DNA from 2 places in the Paenisporosarcina sp. FSL H8-0542 genome. Region 1 is predicted to be linked to the other one. Evidence: a T-box and tRNA genes for the amino acid it is inferred to sense, from the RefSeq annotation. Region 1 holds a T-box; the other holds one or more tRNA genes.
What was found. The T-box of region 1 lies ahead of trpS (tryptophan--tRNA ligase). A T-box ahead of a tRNA ligase gene usually reads a tRNA of that ligase, here a tRNA-Trp.

Region 1 (15,122 bases):
TCAATTGTGTTTAACATATATTCGTTCAATAATGCTTCATTACACGTTGATGCAACTTCAGCTACAAATATAGAATAGTCCCCATAAATAAATGGTTGATTTGCGCGTGAATAATAGCTGTGAAGGCTATGACCAAACTCATGAGAAAGTGTGAATAAATTATTTACATTATCCTGCCAGTTCATTAGTACATAAGGATTTGTTCCATATGCACCAGAAGAATATGCACCTGAACGTTTTCCTTTATTCTCTACAACATCCACCCAACGATTTTCCAATCCTTGTTTGGCAATCGATACATACTCTTCACCAAGTGGTGCAAAGCTCTTAAGCATAATTTCTTTTGCTTCTTCATAAGGAATTTCCATCTTTGCTTCTTTAACTAATGGTGTGTAAAGATCCCACATATGCAATTCGTCGACACCTAATACTTTCTTGCGTAAAGAGACGTAACGTTGTAATAAGTGCAAGTTCTTATTTACGGTATTAACCAAGTTATCATACACTTGCTCAGGAATATGATTTTCAGACATTGCAGCGTGACGTGCAGAAGTATAATTACGAACTCTAGCATTCACGTTATCGCGTTTAACATTCCCAGCTAATGTTGAAGCGAATGTGTTACGGAACTTTCCATATGTACCATACATGGCACGGAAAGCATCTTCACGCACTCGACGATCAGAGCTCTCAAGTAAGCGGCTGTATCGACCGTGGGTCAATTCCAGATCTTCCCCATTTTCATCTTTAATCGTAGGGAATTCTAAATCGGCATTGTTCAACATTCCAAATGTTTCAGATGAAGCATTTGCCACTTCCGCGAATTGAGCCAATAACGCTTCTTGTTCTGCAGGAAGAACATGTGGACGCATTTCATTAATTTCTTTTAATACTTGTTTATATAATTTCAAACCTTCATGTTCTTCTACATAATCTTTGACTTTCGTTTCATCCAACGCCAATAGTTCTGGTGTCATGAAAGATAAACCTGTTGATACTTTTACAAGCAACGTCTTAATACGGCTGTCCATTGCTTGGTAGTGGCTATTTGTTGTATCTTGATCGTAACGCATGTGAGAGTAAGTATATAAGCGATAAATACGCTCCAACACTTCATCTTTATACGTAAAAGCATTGAAAAGAGCTTCTGCCCCGTTCTCAAAGGTACCTTTAAATGTTTCTGCTTTTTCTGCGAGCCCACTTACTTCTTTGTATTCACTTTCCCATGCTTCATCGCTAGAGAAAATGTCTTCAAGCTTCCATGTCAAATCTGTTGGTACTTCACTACGTGATAAAATTTTGTTTTTTGTTTCTGTCGTCATTTCCGTTCCCCCTTGAGCCGATTTGATAGAAAAATCGAATAACTTCTATATTTTCTCAATTTTCCTAACGTTTTGCAACTATTAACCTATGAAAAAGTTGTTTTAAAAATGTTTCTTGCATGATTTGTTGTGATACTAATTTAGATAAATCGAAATTTATTTCTTGAAGCAATTGGCAATATTGCATGACTACATCTTTCGCTATTTTAAAGTCTATTACTCTACAGTATTCGGCAAGAAATGCTTCGATCCACACTTCGCTGATATTATCGAAATCTACTTGCTTTTGGGATAGCGCGCATACTAGCGCTAACTGCCATTCTGTAGAATGGTTTTGGAAGACTTGTGATCCAAGTAGTGGAAAGCCTATATATAACGGTAAATCTTTTGGTAGAATGCGTTCAACATAACAATTGTTTAAAAACTTATCTCTGGTACCAAATTTACTGGAATAAATTCGATTGGTTAAAAACTTTGAGCGTTTATGCTGGTAAATATTCCAATACTGATTTGCTTCGGTCTGAGTAAGTGGTTTTATGTGTGCAAAAGGAAAAGTTTGCAACATATTCGGCAAAGTACAAATCTTGGCAATAAATGATGACCCGCTAATATGTAATAGATGACTAATATAAACAAATTGAGTACTGGTCGGATCATAGGTGATTAACGTGGGCTTGGATGAAGAATCTATTGTGATAAACGACTGCTCAAACTTGGATAATTTGATGAAAGTTACGCCAGTTGCCTTGACATTAATATTAGCAGGGGTGCGAAGTAACCAAACGGATGGAATTTTCACTTGACTATATCCAAGATTTCTTTTATAGACATCGTCTATGGGTATTACACTGCACTGAAATTCTACAGCAAATAAATTTCTTCCTTTTTGCACTAATAAATCAGGTCGTTGTGAAATTTTCGGAATGAATGCTTCGACCTCTACTTGAAAACCTACTCGTGTAAAGAATTCAGCAAGCTGCTGTTTTCCAATTAAATGTGTTGGGGATTCTCTTTCTGAAAATGAAGTAAAACAATCGCTTAGCACGATATGGGCGAAATGGGGAGTGACGACTTTGCCAATTTTTAAGCGAAGGGGGTTTCCGCATTGGGGGCATGTAAATTGGCTTGTACTTCGTATTAGTTCCAACTGACTTTTTGTCATGTGTCTTTCCAGTGTGAAATTTTTCTCGTTATTTATTTGTGCCGTTAGAATACACAACACCTCCTTTTGAACATTTTACGAATATTCCGACATAAAGGCAATTAAAAAATTGTCACGCACCTCTTTAGAACAATTACAGCAATGCAAAAAAGAATATTTATTTTGAAGCAAGACATAAAAAAATCCTCCCCGTTAAGGGAGGCGATTAACTGAAATATTTATTGATTTGCTCAAAAACCTCATCGGCCATTATTTCTTTGCCATACTCTTTCATACGATGAACCGTCACAGTTGAACCGGACGTATATTCAGAAAGTATGCTGACCATATTTTCAATTTCTTCGTCATTCATTAACTCAGCATCTGCTTTAACGTATAAGTAGTAACGATCTTTATAAGCGAATAAAGACGTTGATACATACGTAGGCAAATCAATGCGCTTAGCTAATGGAATCAAATCTTCAAAGTCATTCACAAAAAATGTGAATTCACTTTGAGGTTCATCTGAATCAGTAAAAAGTCCACCATATTCATCATAAGATTGTTCGTCTGATGAACTTTCAGACATATTAGAAAAGTATTGACCCTTTTCATCCATTTCAAATGGAGAGTCTACTTTCTTCCCATCACGATTAATTTGTGCCCGAGTTACTGTTACTTCAAGTCCTTTATCCATTGCATGAACTTGAATCCACAATGGACCTTCGACTTCAAAGTCTGATTCATCATTAATTTCATCCATCATTTCCCAAAAGAGTTCTTCGCTTTTATCTCGATTAAACCAAATTTCGTCTCGGCTGAAGCCTCTTTTTTCAATGTCGATGTATGAAATGTAGAATTTGACTGTGTTTTCATTAATGCGTTCGATATCCATTTTACACATCTCCCTTCGATCGCTTTAAAGGGATTCCCCTTTTTTCAGCAACACTTCAAGCCGCTTACCGATACAGTGTCTGTTTCTATTGTATGACGGTCCAGAGAAAATGAAAAGGATATGCTCCTACTCTGGAAAATACAATTTATTAGCATTGTAGTAGAGCGAGAAGAGATTGGCAAGCTGAAAAATGCAAAATGACTGACGTTTCTTCTCAATTAAAATTAAAAGAAGAATCAATCAGTCATTTTTCATCCGAATTTAGTTAACCATGCGTTGTGCTTCAAGCAATTGATAAGCCCGAACTTTACGAGGTAAAAAACGACGAATTTCATCTTCGTTATAACCTACTTGTAGACGCTTTTCATCTAGAATAATTGGACGACGTAACAGTCCAGGATGTTCTTGAATTAATTCGTACAAACGTTGAAGTGGTAAGCTTTCAACATCAACATTTAATTTTTGGAATATTTTAGAACGAGTGGAAATGATCTCATCAGTACCATCTTCCGTCATTCGAAGAATTTCTTTAATTTCGCTAATACTTAGCGGTTCCGAAAAGATGTTACGCTCAGTATATGGAATGTCATGCTCTTCTAACCATGCTTTCGCTTTTCGACATGATGTACAGCTAGGAGAAGTAAACAATGTAACCATCATAGGAACACTTCCTTTCAAATGTGTAAACAAGTTCAAGTAAATTGTAACAACTTTTAATTTAGAATTACTTTAATATAGGTTAACAAAATTTATTATACACCATTTTCAAGATTTTTAATATAGAATATGAAGAAAAAGTCAAGTAATTTAATGTGGCGTCACATTTTAGCAATAATATGTAGGAAGCACGCACTCTAACTCAATTTCTATGCTATACATTTAAAATATACCCGCATCTAACCTGTTTTAAACAATAAAATTTGTTTGGATTTTCAATTCTCAATTAGAGAATGAAAATGACAAAATGTTTTTTCTCTTCATTAAATAATACGTTTAAAACACCCAAAAGGTTTCATATTTAGAAAAAAAAAAAAATTCTCTTCCATACGAAAGAGAATTTTTTCTGTGTTATGGTGTGTAATCCACACCTGGCGAATAACGATTGCCCGCATTCCATAATAAGTATTCTTTTATACCAGCTTCACTTAACGCACGTATTTGCGCTTCCACTTCTGCAGCACCGTATTTCTTGTAATTCCCTGCTCCTAAGTAGGAAGCTGTGAAATCCTGTAACCATGGACGTGAAATTGGCGGACTTTCAAGTTTGCCCAGTGTGGCATTTTCAGCTTTTGCATATTCTTGGACAAGTCGATACGGTTCTAAATCTGGCTTAGCGATGCCAAAATAAGACGTCCAGTGACTTGGGTAGATCATTGACGAAATCACATCAACGTTTTCGGAAATTTTTCCGAAATTTTGTCCGATTCCTGGTGCTTCAGGTAAGGTTGCGGCATACCCGAAGATATCCACAGATACTTTTACATCATAAGGTTTTAATTTCTCACGTGCATACGCTACAAAATCGGTCACTGCATGAACACGTAGTTGTACATCGTCATCTTTAGAAGTTGCATAGTCACCTTTTCCATATTTAAGTGAATCAGAACGCGTTTCAAATCCTTCAGGGAAACGTACATAATCAAATTGGACTTCCTGGAAGCCCATTTTTGCAGCTTCTATTGCAATGGCAACGTTATGATCCCAAACTTCTTTCATGAAAGGGTTTACAAATGATTCTCCGCGACCGTTTTTCCAGACTGTTGAACCTTCCACAAAGGAAAGCTCTGGTTTGGCATTAGCAAGGTTGGAATCTTTGAAAACCACTACACGTGCGATTGGGTATACTTGTTTTTCCTCTAAAACTTTTAACATCGCTTTTGGATCTTTAATATATGGGTTTCCGATATTTAAAGGTTTTAATGGTGAGTCGTCGGCTGGAACATATGTTAAATCGCCAAAATCATCTTTAATATCAATAACCATGGCATTTAATTCAGTGGAATCCATTAACTTCAACAACTCTTTAAAGCGTGCTCCTCCTGCTGAATGACCAGTTACATAGACACCACGGATGGCATCAGGATAAGTGAAATTCATACCCGAATCAAATCGAAACAATGCGGAAGCAGTAATCATTTCTTCTTCAACCGTAGTAAAGCCATATGTACGTTCAGTAAAGTCCTTGAAGATTACTTCTTTCGCTGCATAGCCTGAAGTAGGCATTAATAATGCTGCAACTAAAGCACTTGTTCCTATGTATTTTCTTACTGTCATAATTTGTACTTCCTTTCTATTCTCTACCATTTTAGCAAGTATACATATGCATTTAAAGATTAATTTGTCATATAAAAAAAGAAAGCCTATGTTAAACTTTCTCGGTTGTTTTTAAAAAATAGGCTCTGTTTAACTTGATTGTTGTTTTGTATCAAATTAAGAAGCGTATTCGATATTTTGAGTCGAATACACTTCTTGTTCTTTCGTATGGAGAATAATACTTACATTAAACTCCCTAATGCAATATAAAACTTTGGATAGATACGAATAGCGAAAATGCAAATACGACTATCAATAACCAACCTGTCAGCTTTTTATTTTGTTGGAATTCTTGTATTCCCGTCACCAACATTGATAAACCTAAAAATAAAATCAAATATGCTTGAAATTCAAAATTTCTTGTAATTAATCCATAACCAGCTAATGCTAATGTAATAATTGAAAATAGAATCCGTAAAATCATTAACAAAGTTTATCTACCTCCTTAAACTAAACTCGCCTATTTTCTTAACTAAGGCAATTTTTTTCTTACATTATATAATATAATTCTACAAATATTCCCAATTTTTTTGTTATGCTGTCCTTTTTCTTAATGGAATCGTTGCGTTAGTTTCGTTTATTGGGTATAAACATATGTTCTAAACAGTCGAATATCACAGTATTATTAAACAGATCCAAAAAAAGGAATCTGTGCCATTTCCGCAGCCGAACTAACAAGCCTCCTCGGGCCAATAGGATGTTGGTCACGAAGGTGTTACCACAAAATTGCATTTTGCGACTAGTAACCGCAGAAGCAGCCTTATCTTTGCGACGAGTAACCGCAGGAGCAGCATTTCCGAAGAATGAGACCCACAAATATGTGGTTTTCATACTCGCTGGCTTATGCGGAACATACGGCTAGCTTAAATGTACGAGAAACAAACTTCTCTTTTAACATAGCCAAAAGAAAAAGCCATTCCTTATGAAGGAATGGCACATTTCATTTTTCCCGTGTATCAAAGTTCATTATACACGAGCTGCAGAAGTTAACTTTAATGATTCAAATTCACGTTCTGAACAGAATACAAAATGTCCAGGTGTTACTTCACGCATCGCAATTTCTTCCCCATCTTGATAATTATGAGATGTAGGATCATACGATTTACGTACGCGTGTACGCTCATAGTTAGGATCTGGAAGTGGAATTGCAGATAACAAAGATTGTGTATAAGGATGTAATGGGTTATTGTACAACTCTTCGGCAGGAGCCAGTTCAACCAATTTCCCGAAATACATCACACCGATACGATCGGAAATGTATTTTACCATCGACAAGTCATGTGCGATAAATAAATAAGTCAATCCTTTTTCTTCTTGTAGTTCTTTTAATAAGTTAACTACTTGTGCTTGAATCGATACGTCCAGCGCAGAAATTGGCTCATCAGCGATGATGAATTCAGGATCTACTGCAAGAGCGCGAGCGATACCAAGACGTTGGCGTTGTCCACCCGAGAATTCATGTGGATAGCGGTTTGCATGTTCTTTATTAAGACCAACAGTCTCTAAAAGTTCATGGACACGATCTTTACGCTCTTTTGAATTTTTTGTTAAGCCATGAATATCTAAACCTTCTGCAATAATATCCAATACTTTCATACGTGGATTGAGCGACGCATACGGATCTTGGAAAATCATTTGCATTTTACGGTTAAATATTTTTAAATCCGACTTTGATTTTTTCCCATGAACATTAATTCCATCGAAAATCACTTCGCCGTCTGTTGCATTATATAAGCGGATAATTGAACGGCCAGTTGTTGATTTCCCACAACCAGACTCTCCAACTAATCCAAGTGTTTCACCTTTGTAAATATCGAAGCTAATGTCATCTACTGCACGCACTTCATTAGCTTTGCCTTCATTGAAATATTGTTTTAAGTTTCTAATTTCTAGCAATTTTTCAGCCATCAGCGCGCAACTCCTTCATAGTATCGACTTCCCGGGAATTTCTTCATACGTTCCACAATGGCAGCTGGCGGCTCGACTTGAGGTGCCTCCGGATGTAGTAACCAAGTCGCAGCATAATGTGTATCGCTCACTTGGAATACTGGCGGAGCCTGTTCCAAATCGATTGCAAGTGCATAGTCACTACGAAGTGCAAATGCATCTCCTTTTGGTGGATCCAATAAATCAGGAGGTGTCCCTGGAATTGCATATAATTTTTCATCTGCTGTATCCAGAGAAGGCATTGAGCTTAATAATCCCCATGTATACGGATGTTGGGGGTTATAGAAAATCTCATCCACTGTACCCATTTCGACAATACGTCCACCATACATAACCGCAACTCGGTCTGCAACGTTTGCTACAACACCCAAGTCATGCGTAATGAAAATGATAGATGTATCAATTTTCTTCTGTAAATCTTTCATTAATTCAAGAATTTGAGCTTGAATCGTAACGTCCAATGCTGTTGTTGGTTCATCCGCAATCAGAATCTGAGGATTACAAGCAAGAGCAATCGCGATAACGATACGTTGTCGTTGACCACCAGAGAATTGGTGTGGATATTGCTTAATACGTAATTCAGGTTTAGGCATCCCTACCATACGCAATAAATCAATCGCAATTTTTTTCGCTTCTGTTTTCCCTACTTTCTGGTGCTTTAACAATGGTTCAGTAATTTGACGACCGATTGTCATTGTAGGGTTAAGTGAAGTCATCGGATCTTGGAAAATCATTGAGATATCTTTACCACGAATTTTTTGCATTTCTTTATCTGAGAGCTTTGTTAGATCTTTGCCATTGAACAAAATTTGTCCGCTTTTGAATTCTGAACTAGATTCTGGTAAAAGGCGCATAATCGCTTTTGTTGTTACTGATTTCCCTGAACCCGATTCACCAACAATCGCTAGCGTTTCCCCTTTTTGCAAATCGAAGTTTACACCACGAATGGCTTTTACTTCCCCTGCAAAAGTGTGGAAGGAAAGCTGAAGGTCTTTTACTTCTAAGATTTTTTCCATTGTCGCTTTCCTCCTTCTTAATCTTTCATTTTCGGATCAAGTGCATCACGTAATCCATCTCCGAGTAAGTTAAATGCCACCATCAATAAACTCAAGACAATTGACGGGAACATCAAAATATGCGGTTGGAATTTGATTAGTTTATAGCCATCGTTAATCAATGTTCCAAGTGATGCAGCTGGTGGTTGTAACCCAAGACCGATAAAGCTCAAGAAAGCCTCGAAGAAGATTGCACCTGGAATTGTGAACATTGTGTTGATAATAATAATTCCTAGAATGTTAGGAAGTAAGTGTTTAGAAATGATGCGGTTGTTGCTTGCTCCTAAAGTACGTGAAGCCAATACGAATTCCTGGTTTTTATATTTAAGAACTTGTCCACGTACAACACGTGACATCCCGATCCATCCAGTAATTGTAATGGCGATAATAATGGCCATGATACCTGGATCCATGACGAGAATCATTAAGATAACCACGACAAGGTTTGGAATTCCGTATAAGATTTCAACGACACGTTGCATGATATCATCTACTCGTCCACCATAATATGCAGAAATACCTCCATAAAGAACGCCGATGACCATATCTATTAAAGCTGCAATGAATGCAATGAATAATGAGATTTGAGTACCTTCCCATACACGTGAGAACATATCACGTCCTAATCCATCAGTACCGAACCAGTAGTATTCGTCTACATTTTTCAGTTCATACAAATCTACTTCTTTACCTGCCAAATTCCCTGTTCCATCCCAAATACCGATGTTTTCAAAACCTGGAACTTTCGGTGGTAAGTTTGCATGAGTAAGAGTTTGTGTCTCTGCATCATGCGGACTTATCATTGGCCCTACAAATGACATGATTATAATCAAAAACAAAATGACAATACTAACGATGGCCGCTTTGTTTTTACGAATGCGTAACCATGCATCTTGCCAGAAGCTTAAACTTGGTTTAGTAATACGTTCTGCTGCACTGCTATCTATTGTAATACGGTTAAAAGAACCAGCAGGTAATTTATCTAGATTTTGTGTCATTAATTATTACCTCCTGATAAACGGATACGTGGGTCGATTACTCCATAAAGAACATCGACAACTAAGATAATGAAAATCAAGAATACAGAGAAGAACAACGTTGTTCCCATAATAATTGAATAGTCATTGATCATAATCGCTTTTACAAATTGCTCACCGATACCTGGAATCGCAAATATTTGCTCGATAACAAGTGAACCTGTAAGTAATCCAGCAGCAACTGGTCCTAAAACCGTTACCAAAGGAATCAAAGCATTACGGAAAGCATGCTTAAATGCTACTTCAAATCCACTGGCACCTTTAGAGCGTGCTAGAGTAATATAATCTGAGCTTAAGACTTCGATCATTTCTGTACGGATGAAACGTGAAGCAATTGCAAGTGGTCCCATTGCTAATGCAATGGAAGGCATAACACTGGACATCCAGCCGTCTTTCCAAAGAGCTACTGGGAACCAGCCTAATTGTACGCCGAACCAATATTGAAGAGTTGTTGCAAAAACGAATGATGGGATAGAAATACCGATAATAGCAATTAATGTACTACCGTAATCCCAAATCGTATTTTGTCGTAATGCGGCAATCATCCCAAGGATAATACCGATGAAAACTCCTAAAATCATACCTTGTGCACCTAGTAAGAAAGATGGTCCTAAGCGATTGAGAATTAAATCTGTTACGCTCGCACCTTTAAACTGGAATGAGTTACCTAAGTCACCTTGTGCTAAATTTAGCATGTATTTACCATACTGAACTGGTAGTGGTTCATTTAAACCATATTTCGCCTCTACTACCGCTAGCTGGTCAGGGGTAAGTTTCGAAGCGGATGCAATAGGGGAACCTGGTAGCGTTTTCATTAAGAAAAATGTTGCTGTCGCAATCAGGAAAAGAGTAATGAACATATAAAAAACACGTCTTGCGATATACTTAGCCATTTTTGCACCTCCTAAGTGAATACGAGCAGAATTTAAATTCTACTTTTCTATATAAACAGATGAAACTAGTTAATGTCAAATTAATATTTGAAAATAGTAAATTTTTAATTAATTCACTCTCATTTAAAAAGAGAGTATATGGCCCTATTGGATACCATATACTCTCTCTCTATGAGATTTTTTTTCTTAGTTAAAGATTACTCTTTACCTGAGATGTACGCCCATTTGTATGAGTAGTCTCCACCGAATGGGTGAGAAACAATACCTTTAACATAAGGTTGTACTAATGCCATTGTTCCGCGTTGGTAGATCGGTCCAATTGCATAATCTTCTTGAACTAACATTTTCTCAGCTTGAGCCATTGCTTCCCAACGACCTTCTGCATCAAGTGCAAGTTCACCTTTAGCTGATTCAATCAACTTGTCAAACTCAGGGTTAGAGTAAGACATTAAGTTATGAGAAGAACCTGTTACGAACAAGTCTACGAAAGTCATAGGATCTTGATAGTCAGGGCCCCAACCAGAAACTTGGATATCATAATCTTGTTTTTCATCAAGTTCTAAACGAACGTTGAATGGTACTTCTTTAAGTGTGATTTTTAAACCTTCAAGGTTAGTCTCTAATTGAGATTTGAAGTACTCATCCATTTTCTTAGAAAGGTCAGAGTCTCCACCTAGAATTTCAAGAGATAATTCAGTAACACCTAGCTCAGATAAACCTTTTTCCCATGCGGCTTTAGCTTCTTCAACATTGTAAGTAGCCATGTCGCCATTTACTTCGCGGAAGTCAGCACCTTCAGCAGTGAAAGTGAATTCTTGTGGTACTAAGTAGTTAGCTGGAAGAGATCCGTTAGCTAATACTACATTTGCTAAATCTTCTTTGTTGAATGCTTTAGCAAGTGCTTCACGAATGTTTACGTTAGCAAGTGGTGTTTTCTTACCGTTACGTTCTTGGTTATATTTGAAGTAGAACACAGTTGGCTCTAATTCTTTTAATAGATTTTCATCGTTAGCATATTGCATAGCATACTCACCAGAAAGACCAGTACGATCTTTTTCGCCAGTTGTGTAAAGGTTAACTGCAGTAGCTACTTCTTTAACAACGTCGAAGTTGATTTGAGTAAGTTTTACAGTTTCTGCATCCCAATATTGTTCGTTTTTCTTAAGTTTCCAAGTTAAACCAGTGCCATCCCAATCAGTCATAGTGAATGGACCGTTGTAAAGAATTGTTTCAGAATTTGTTGCATATTTATCGCCTTGTGCCTTAACGAATTCTTCTTTCAGCGGGAAGAATGTTCCGAATGACATCAATGAGATAAAGTAAGGAACTGGACGCTCAAGAGTAACTTCAAGAGTTTTCTCATCTAGAGCTTTAACTCCAAGGTCAGCAACTTCAGCTTTTTTCTCACCGATAGCAGTTGCGTTTTTGATAACGCCAGCCATCATGTAAGGACCGTATGGTGAACCAGTTGCTGGGTCAATTGCACGTTTCCATGCATACTCGAAGTCGTTAGCAGTAACAGCAGAACCGTCAGACCATTTAGCATCACGTAACTTGAACGTGTATGTTAAACCATCTTCAGAAATTGTTGGTTCCTCAGCAGCCATAGCTGGAACAGGAACATTTTCTTGATCCAAACGCATAAGACCTTCGTTTACGTTACCTAACATATCGAAACCAACTTGGTCTTCAACGATTGAAGAATCCAATGATGGAATCTCAGCGACGTGGTTTAGATTAAGGATTTGCTCCGCATCTAAAGCACCTTCAGCTGGTTCTTCTGTACCTGTATCGCCGTCTCCTTCAGTTGCTGGTTCAGTTGAAGGTTTTTCTTCATCTTTACCACAAGCAGCTAAGAACATACTAAGTACTAGCATAAGACTTAATAGCCAAACTAATTTACTTTTCTTCACTTAAAATGACCTCCTTAAATATTCTGAAAAATTGTTACAATGTTAATTATACATATTCAAAAAAATCTGTACAGTCTTTTTTTGAATATTTTTTACACTTATGTAACAGAAAGATTACAAGAACATAACAGAACCGTTGGTAGTCTAAGGTTTTTCGAGAATTGCGAATTATTAATTCGTTTAGCGAAATTTTGATTTTTTCCGTCAATTCTTCTACAATATGAGAAGGATTGAGGTGTTTTTATGAAAAAGTTGATTAATTGGTTTATTGCTTCTCAGTTACTTATCATTGCATTGATGTTACTCATTATTAAAGAAGTGACACTTACCTCTTATATAAACATGTCGTTTTTTGTCGGAGGAACGATCACTTTTATTGGGTTATTGGTCTATGTTGTGTCAAATGGATTTTTCGATATTTTTACTATGAGCTTCAGAAAAGTTTTCTCATCGAAAAGAAGTTTAGTGGATACGGAGTCAATGCGTGCCCCTTCGGAGTTGCTGGATTTCCAGACAAAACCTTTTTTCCAGTTAGGTGGGTCCATTTTACTCGCAATGTTGATTGCACTGATGATTTATTATTTAGCATAATTTGTACTTGATTTTGGAGTTTCTTCTATATTATAATGACAATCAAAATACATGATAAATGCAAAGACGAAGAATAGTACTTTTGAATGGGTTGTCCAGAGAATCTGTATTTGGTGAAAACAGATCTTCCCATCATTAGGAATGGACTTCTGAGCATGGTTTACGAACCGGATTTCGGTGTAGTTCATCACGTACCTTCACGTTACGAAGTTAAAGAGGCCAAGATTTTTTGGCAATCTGGGTGGTACCACGGATTCACACATCATTCGTCCCTTTTTGAGGGAGAGTGATGTGTTTTTTTTATTTTTAAGGAGGAAACCACATGAAGAAAATTTTTTCAGGCGTACAGCCAACAGGAACGGTCACACTCGGTAATTACATCGGTGCTTTCCGTCAATTCACTACCTTGCAAGACGAGTATGAATGTATTTTTTGTATCGTGGATCAGCACGCAATTACGGTTGCACAAGATCGACTAGAACTTCGTAAAAATATCCGATCACTTGCAGCGCTCTATTTGGCAGTCGGTATCGATCCAAAGAAAGCCATTCTATTCATCCAGTCGGAAGTTCCTGCACATGCTCAGGCGGGATGGATGATGCAATGTATCTCTTATATCGGTGAACTTGAGCGCATGACTCAGTTTAAAGATAAGTCTTCGGGGAAAGACGGCGTATCTGCCTCTCTTCTCACTTATCCACCACTTATGGCAGCAGATATCCTGCTTTATCAGACCGATATCGTGCCTGTAGGTGATGATCAAAAGCAACATGTGGAATTAACACGTGATCTGGCTGAGCGTTTCAACAAAAGATATAATGACGTTTTGACGATTCCAGATATTCGCTTACCTAAAAATGGAGCACGTATCAAGGCTCTACAGGATCCTTTGAAAAAGATGAGTAAATCTGATCCAAATAAAAAATCGACGATTTCTCTATTGGATACACCAAAAGAAATTGAGAAAAAGGTCAAAAGCGCAGTAACTGATTCAGAAGGCATTGTTGCTTTTGATGTAGAGAAAAAACCGGGCGTTTCCAATCTGTTGACGATTGAAGCTGCGTTGACCGGTGAAACAATCGAAGCATTGGTTGAAAAATATGCTGGTGTTGGATACGGTGATTTCAAAGCTTCTGTTGCGAATGCTATTATTGATCACATTACACCTATTCAGGAACGCTACGAAGCGCTGTTAAATTCGGATGAGTTAGATGGTATCTTGGATGATGGTGCGCAAAGAGCACAGGCTGCAGCTTCTAAAACACTCAAAAAAATGGAGAACGCGATGGGCTTGGGTAGAAAACGATAAACGTCATAAGAACAAACGAACAAGCAAATATGAAGAAATCGGGTGTCTGGAATATAAATGTCCAGACACTTTTCCATGTGTATCCCAGTGAAAGATAATTTAAATACAATAAAATCTGCATAAGGCTTATGACAATGCAAATGTAGCTGATTAAGAACATTAACCATTTGATCAATATTAGCACCCTTTTTCACTACTATATGAAGTGTTTGTACATGTCAGTCTGAAAGCTTGCTTCTTTTTACAAGAAGGCCTCAAATCAGCACTTTTCCAACTTTACTCTTACTTGTTCCAATTGCCGTTAATATTTAACAAAAAAAAACGACTCATCATTTTCAAGATGAGTCGTTTTAATTTTCATTATTTTACTGGTGCGTTAGCAGATATTGCAACTTCATCCCAGAAAGTCATTCCAGCAGCGATATCATAGTTAAGAACTCGCTTGTTAGTAGATGTTATGCTGTAACGGAACAATGTAGGAATTACAGGAAGCTCTTCGTTCATAAGTGCTTGCCATTCTTTGTAGACGCCTTGACGGTATTCAACATCGAATGCATCTTCAGATATACCCTTTGCAAGTAACTCGTCATTTTTTTCGTTTGTCCAACGAGTGTAGTTGAACAATGCTTTACGACCGTATAATCCTTCTGGATCCACGTCTGATCCTGTACCCCATGCTGCAGCAAAGATATCAATTTTTGGATCA
Region 2 (4,453 bases), 1.8 Mb from region 1:
GCGAGACCTACAAGTCGAGCAGGGTCGAAAGACGGGCTTAGTGATCCGGTGGTTCCGCATGGAAGGGCCATCGCTCAACGGATAAAAGCTACCCCGGGGATAACAGGCTTATCTCCCCCAAGAGTCCACATCGACGGGGAGGTTTGGCACCTCGATGTCGGCTCATCGCATCCTGGGGCTGTAGTCGGTCCCAAGGGTTGGGCTGTTCGCCCATTAAAGCGGTACGCGAGCTGGGTTCAGAACGTCGTGAGACAGTTCGGTCCCTATCCGTCGTGGGCGTAGGAAATTTGAGAGGAGCTGTCCTTAGTACGAGAGGACCGGGATGGACACACCGCTGGTGTACCAGTTGTTCTGCCAAGAGCATCGCTGGGTAGCTATGTGTGGCCGGGATAAGTGCTGAAAGCATCTAAGCATGAAGCCCCCCTCAAGATGAGATTTCCCATTACGCAAGTAAGTAAGATCCCTCAAAGACGATGAGGTAGATAGGTTCGAGGTGGAAGCGCGGTGACGTGTGCAGCTGACGAATACTAATCGATCGAGGACTTAACCAAAATGAATTTGAATGGTTTTCAATGACCCGTTTATCCAGTTTTGAGTGAACAAAAAAGTTTTTTTATTTTAAAAAAACGCTTGTAATTCTCATGAGATTTGATATAATAAATCTTGTCTTAAAAAACAAATAGTCTGGTGATGATGGCGAAGAGGTCACACCCGTTCCCATACCGAACACGGAAGTTAAGTTCTTCAGCGCCGATGGTAGTTGGGGGTTTCCCCCTGTGAGAGTAGGTCGTCGCCAGGCTATATATTATTGATCCGAAGTAGCTCAGTGGTAGAGCAATCGGCTGTTAACCGATTGGTCGTAGGTTCGAGTCCTACCTTCGGAGCCATATCTTTGGGGAGCTGTCCGAGTGGCCGAAGGAGCACGATTGGAATTCGTGTAGGCGGGTTAAACTGTCTCAAGGGTTCAAATCCCTTGCTCTCCGCCAGATAATTTCCTTCTATTATATATGGCCCCTTGGTCAAGCGGTTAAGACACCGCCCTTTCACGGCGGTAACACGGGTTCGAATCCCGTAGGGGTCACCAATTTCTTTTTAAGAAAATATAACCAGTTTTCATTTCCGGAGGATTAGCTCAGCTGGGAGAGCATCTGCCTTACAAGCAGAGGGTCGGCGGTTCGAGCCCGTCATCCTCCACCATTTACACTATAAACACTTTCGATAAAGTAAAACGCGAGGGTGACGCAAATATCTAAATCGGATGTTCTAAAGAACAACGCGAGGGTGGAGCAACGAGCCTTACGAAGAAGGCGAAAGCCGATGCAGATGTCAAACTTCTATAAGCGTTGAGTCATAGTGTTTATAACATAATATTATCGCGGGGTGGAGCAGCACGGTAGCTCGTTGGGCTCATAACCCAAAGGTCGCAGGTTCAAATCCTGCCCCCGCAACCAAATGGTCCCGTGGTGTAGCGGTTAACATGCCTGCCTGTCACGCAGGAGATCGCGGGTTCGATTCCCGTCGGGACCGCCATTTTTTATGAAGTGTTAAGAATTGGAATAAGCAAAGAAGGTCTAGGAAGCAAAATGAGTAAGTGAAGGAGCGTACTAATGTACGTGACTGAACGAACGAATGAAGCTGACAACGAGATTCGAAGCTTAGTACAATTCGAATGTGGCTCAGTAGCTCAGTCGGTAGAGCAAAGGACTGAAAATCCTTGTGTCGGCGGTTCGATTCCGTCCTGAGCCACCATTATATTTTTTCCCGCCGGTGTAGCTCAGTTGGTAGAGCAACTGACTTGTAATCAGTAGGTCGAGGGTTCGACTCCTTTCGCCGGCACCATCTTCAATTGGAGGGGTAGTGAAGTGGCTAAACACGACGGACTGTAAATCCGTTCCTTCGGGTTCGGCGGTTCGAATCCGCCCCCCTCCACCAACTTTAGGGGCATAGTTTAAAGGTAGAACTGAGGTCTCCAAAACCTCCAGTGTGGGTTCAATTCCTACTGCCCCTGCCAATTTTATTTTATAGTGGCGGTTGTGGCGAAGTGGTTAACGCATCGGATTGTGATTCCGACATTCGAGGGTTCAATTCCCTTCAGTCGCCCCATTTTTAATAAATTTACTTACAAAAGCATATACTAACATTATGGCGGGCGTGGCGAAGTGGTTAACGCATCGGATTGTGATTCCGACATTCGGGGGTTCAATTCCCCTCGTTCGCCCCATCTTATTAGTGGGGTATAGCCAAGCGGTAAGGCAACGGATTTTGATTCCGTCACGCCCTGGTTCGAATCCAGGTACCCCAGTATTTTTGCGGAAGTAGTTCAGTGGTAGAACACCACCTTGCCAAGGTGGGGGTCGCGAGTTCGAACCTCGTCTTCCGCTCCAACATGATTTGGCGGCATAGCCAAGTGGTAAGGCACAGGTCTGCAACACCTTTATCACCGGTTCAAATCCGGTTGCCGCCTCCATAATATATTTTCATATGTCTGCATGTATTGATTTGCCCGAGTGGTGGAATGGCAGACACGCCGCACTCAAAATGCGGTGCCGCAAGGCGTGCCAGTTCGAGTCTGGCCTCGGGTATCATTAAAAAAGCAGTATCTACTTATGTAGATACTGCTTTTTTAATTTTATATAAATAATAGGGAATACTGAAAGTACAACGGTTTACCTCTGATCGTTCTTTTTATCATTATTGACGGGGTGATTGGCCGCCTTTTTCGTATTTGTTTTTGCTGCTTTGTTTTGACCTATAATATCTAAATCATCTGGACTTAAATCGTATCCATGGCCAAATTCTTCACGATCAAATCTTGCCTTCTTCAAGTTTTTATTTTCTTTTTGTTTGATATTGCCTTTATCTGTAGTCAAAGAAACTCACCTCCATTTCCTGTTAGGATGTTCTGAAAGCCCCAGTTTATTCAAATCCATCTATTGATTAGTTACAAAAAAAACGCCTAAGCAAAATGCTTAAGCGTTTTATGCGAGAAATAAAACATGGCTTATCAACCCAAGCCCCGCACTATTGAGTATTAGCTTTATTTCACTTCATAAACGTTGAAAAATATTCCAATGGAGCGAACCGAAGGGGCTAAGTTTATTAATTTGAATTACAAACGCATATCTTGTTTAAAAGAGTTATTGGATTTTGACTTTCCTTGAATTCGGTTTGGGTTGTAAATAACTCTTCTGTAAAGGAAGGCTGAACAAACCAAGTTCTGCCCAAGAATACAATCAGAAATAACACAAGTGCGTATAAATATGAAATCCATGGAGATAAGAAAAAATTGGACTCCACTGCTTTAAATTGAATGATTCCATCCCCGACGTTCCCAGATACTCCATAAAACAGTCCATATGCAATATTTTATCCACCGTGCAATCCTGAATTTGCCCAGATTGAATGGGTCTTGTAAAAGGAGTGAGCCAAGCTGATACCCAGACAGGCTGAAAAAATAAAGTTATTTATCGTCAATCCTTCTAACCAAATATCGTCAAGCGTATAAAGGATTACCGAGATTACAATCGGCATTCCAAATGCCTTATTAAATAGACGAATTTCTGGTAAAGGAGATATATCAAGATATGATTAAGTCGTTATTCACTTGACCACATTGAATATATCAAATAAAGATAAAGGTGATAAAATGGTTGGCTGGGCTTGGCTGTTAGTTGTATTAAATAGTTTGGATGGAATTGCCACATATGTCGGAATCACAATGTTGATTATCTCCGAAGCTAATCCACTATTAATAAAGTTAGACCCGTTTACTATTCTCATAATTAAACTGTTTTTAAGCACCCTTTTTGCAGTATTTATTTTAAAATATCCATTCCAACAGTTTGGTAAATGTTTTAAATACGTATTGAGTTTTGCCAATGCCTGTTATCTAAGTGTTTTCTTATTTCACATTTTTTGGATTGGCATGAGCATTATGTCTTAAAATTATGCGATATTCAAAAATAGGAATAAAACATTTTCATAAGGGAATCCAGAATAATGTGACCAATGTGATCATTATTTTGGATACTCTAAAGGAGATGATAGCAATGACAAATGTAAAATTAGCCGTTGTTTATTACAAGAAAGAGACATTCCAACTTTTAGATCAACGTACGCTGGTTTAGAAACGATCATTAGGGAACTGAACAATAACGAATAGAAAAAACCGCTTCGATTGAAGCGGTTTTTCTTTGCAATCATGATATAGTTGGCAAGTTAGCCTGAACCTGCTCTTTAGATAAAATTACGGATGAAAAGTTTCCTCCGTTAACTTGTGTAAACATTTTGCCAGCCGCAGTAACAAGCTGCTCTGCAGCCTCAATCGACATGGAAGGCTTTAAAAAGAAAACTTGTAAAGCGTCAACGGTTAGTTCACTGACAGCGGTGCGGAGTGAATCGACAAAAGGGCTGCCAAATGGACCTATCGTATCTTGGATGGTAAGGATGCCAT

Region 2: it encodes a tRNA-Trp, which carries the amino acid that the T-box ahead of trpS (tryptophan--tRNA ligase) is inferred to sense. The anticodon was not compared.

The regions. Positions count from the first base shown of each region.
Region 1 covers NZ_CP152050.1:2,599,477-2,614,598, forward strand. The annotation lists gene pepF (oligoendopeptidase F) at 1-1,322, opposite strand, end outside; gene MHH33_RS13400 (competence protein CoiA family protein) at 1,387-2,544, opposite strand; gene mecA (adaptor protein MecA) at 2,690-3,358, opposite strand; gene spxA (transcriptional regulator SpxA) at 3,620-4,015, opposite strand; gene MHH33_RS13415 (putative glycoside hydrolase) at 4,427-5,632, opposite strand; gene MHH33_RS13420 (YczI family protein) at 5,868-6,095, opposite strand; gene MHH33_RS13425 (ATP-binding cassette domain-containing protein) at 6,638-7,579, opposite strand; gene MHH33_RS13430 (ABC transporter ATP-binding protein) at 7,579-8,634, opposite strand; gene opp3C (oligopeptide ABC transporter permease) at 8,652-9,671, opposite strand; gene opp3b (oligopeptide ABC transporter permease) at 9,671-10,603, opposite strand; gene MHH33_RS13445 (peptide ABC transporter substrate-binding protein) at 10,801-12,516, opposite strand; gene MHH33_RS13450 (DUF3899 domain-containing protein) at 12,760-13,107, shown strand; T-box leader at 13,162-13,384, shown strand; gene trpS (tryptophan--tRNA ligase) at 13,430-14,416, shown strand; gene opp4A (oligopeptide ABC transporter substrate-binding protein) at 14,777-15,122, opposite strand, start outside.
Region 2 covers NZ_CP152050.1:819,528-823,980, forward strand. The annotation lists rRNA gene MHH33_RS04320 (23S ribosomal RNA) at 1-551, shown strand, start outside; rRNA gene rrf (5S ribosomal RNA) at 684-799, shown strand; tRNA gene MHH33_RS04330 (tRNA-Asn) at 813-887, shown strand; tRNA gene MHH33_RS04335 (tRNA-Ser) at 895-986, shown strand; tRNA gene MHH33_RS04340 (tRNA-Glu) at 1,010-1,084, shown strand; tRNA gene MHH33_RS04345 (tRNA-Val) at 1,122-1,197, shown strand; tRNA gene MHH33_RS04350 (tRNA-Met) at 1,375-1,451, shown strand; tRNA gene MHH33_RS04355 (tRNA-Asp) at 1,455-1,530, shown strand; tRNA gene MHH33_RS04360 (tRNA-Phe) at 1,674-1,749, shown strand; tRNA gene MHH33_RS04365 (tRNA-Thr) at 1,764-1,839, shown strand; tRNA gene MHH33_RS04370 (tRNA-Tyr) at 1,849-1,932, shown strand; tRNA gene MHH33_RS04375 (tRNA-Trp) at 1,938-2,011, shown strand; tRNA gene MHH33_RS04380 (tRNA-His) at 2,028-2,103, shown strand; tRNA gene MHH33_RS04385 (tRNA-His) at 2,146-2,221, shown strand; tRNA gene MHH33_RS04390 (tRNA-Gln) at 2,231-2,302, shown strand; tRNA gene MHH33_RS04395 (tRNA-Gly) at 2,310-2,384, shown strand; tRNA gene MHH33_RS04400 (tRNA-Cys) at 2,394-2,467, shown strand; tRNA gene MHH33_RS04405 (tRNA-Leu) at 2,502-2,582, shown strand; gene MHH33_RS04410 (hypothetical protein) at 2,667-2,870, opposite strand; gene MHH33_RS04415 (DUF5658 family protein) at 3,614-3,943, shown strand; gene MHH33_RS04420 (phenylalanine--tRNA ligase beta subunit-related protein) at 4,200-4,453, opposite strand, start outside.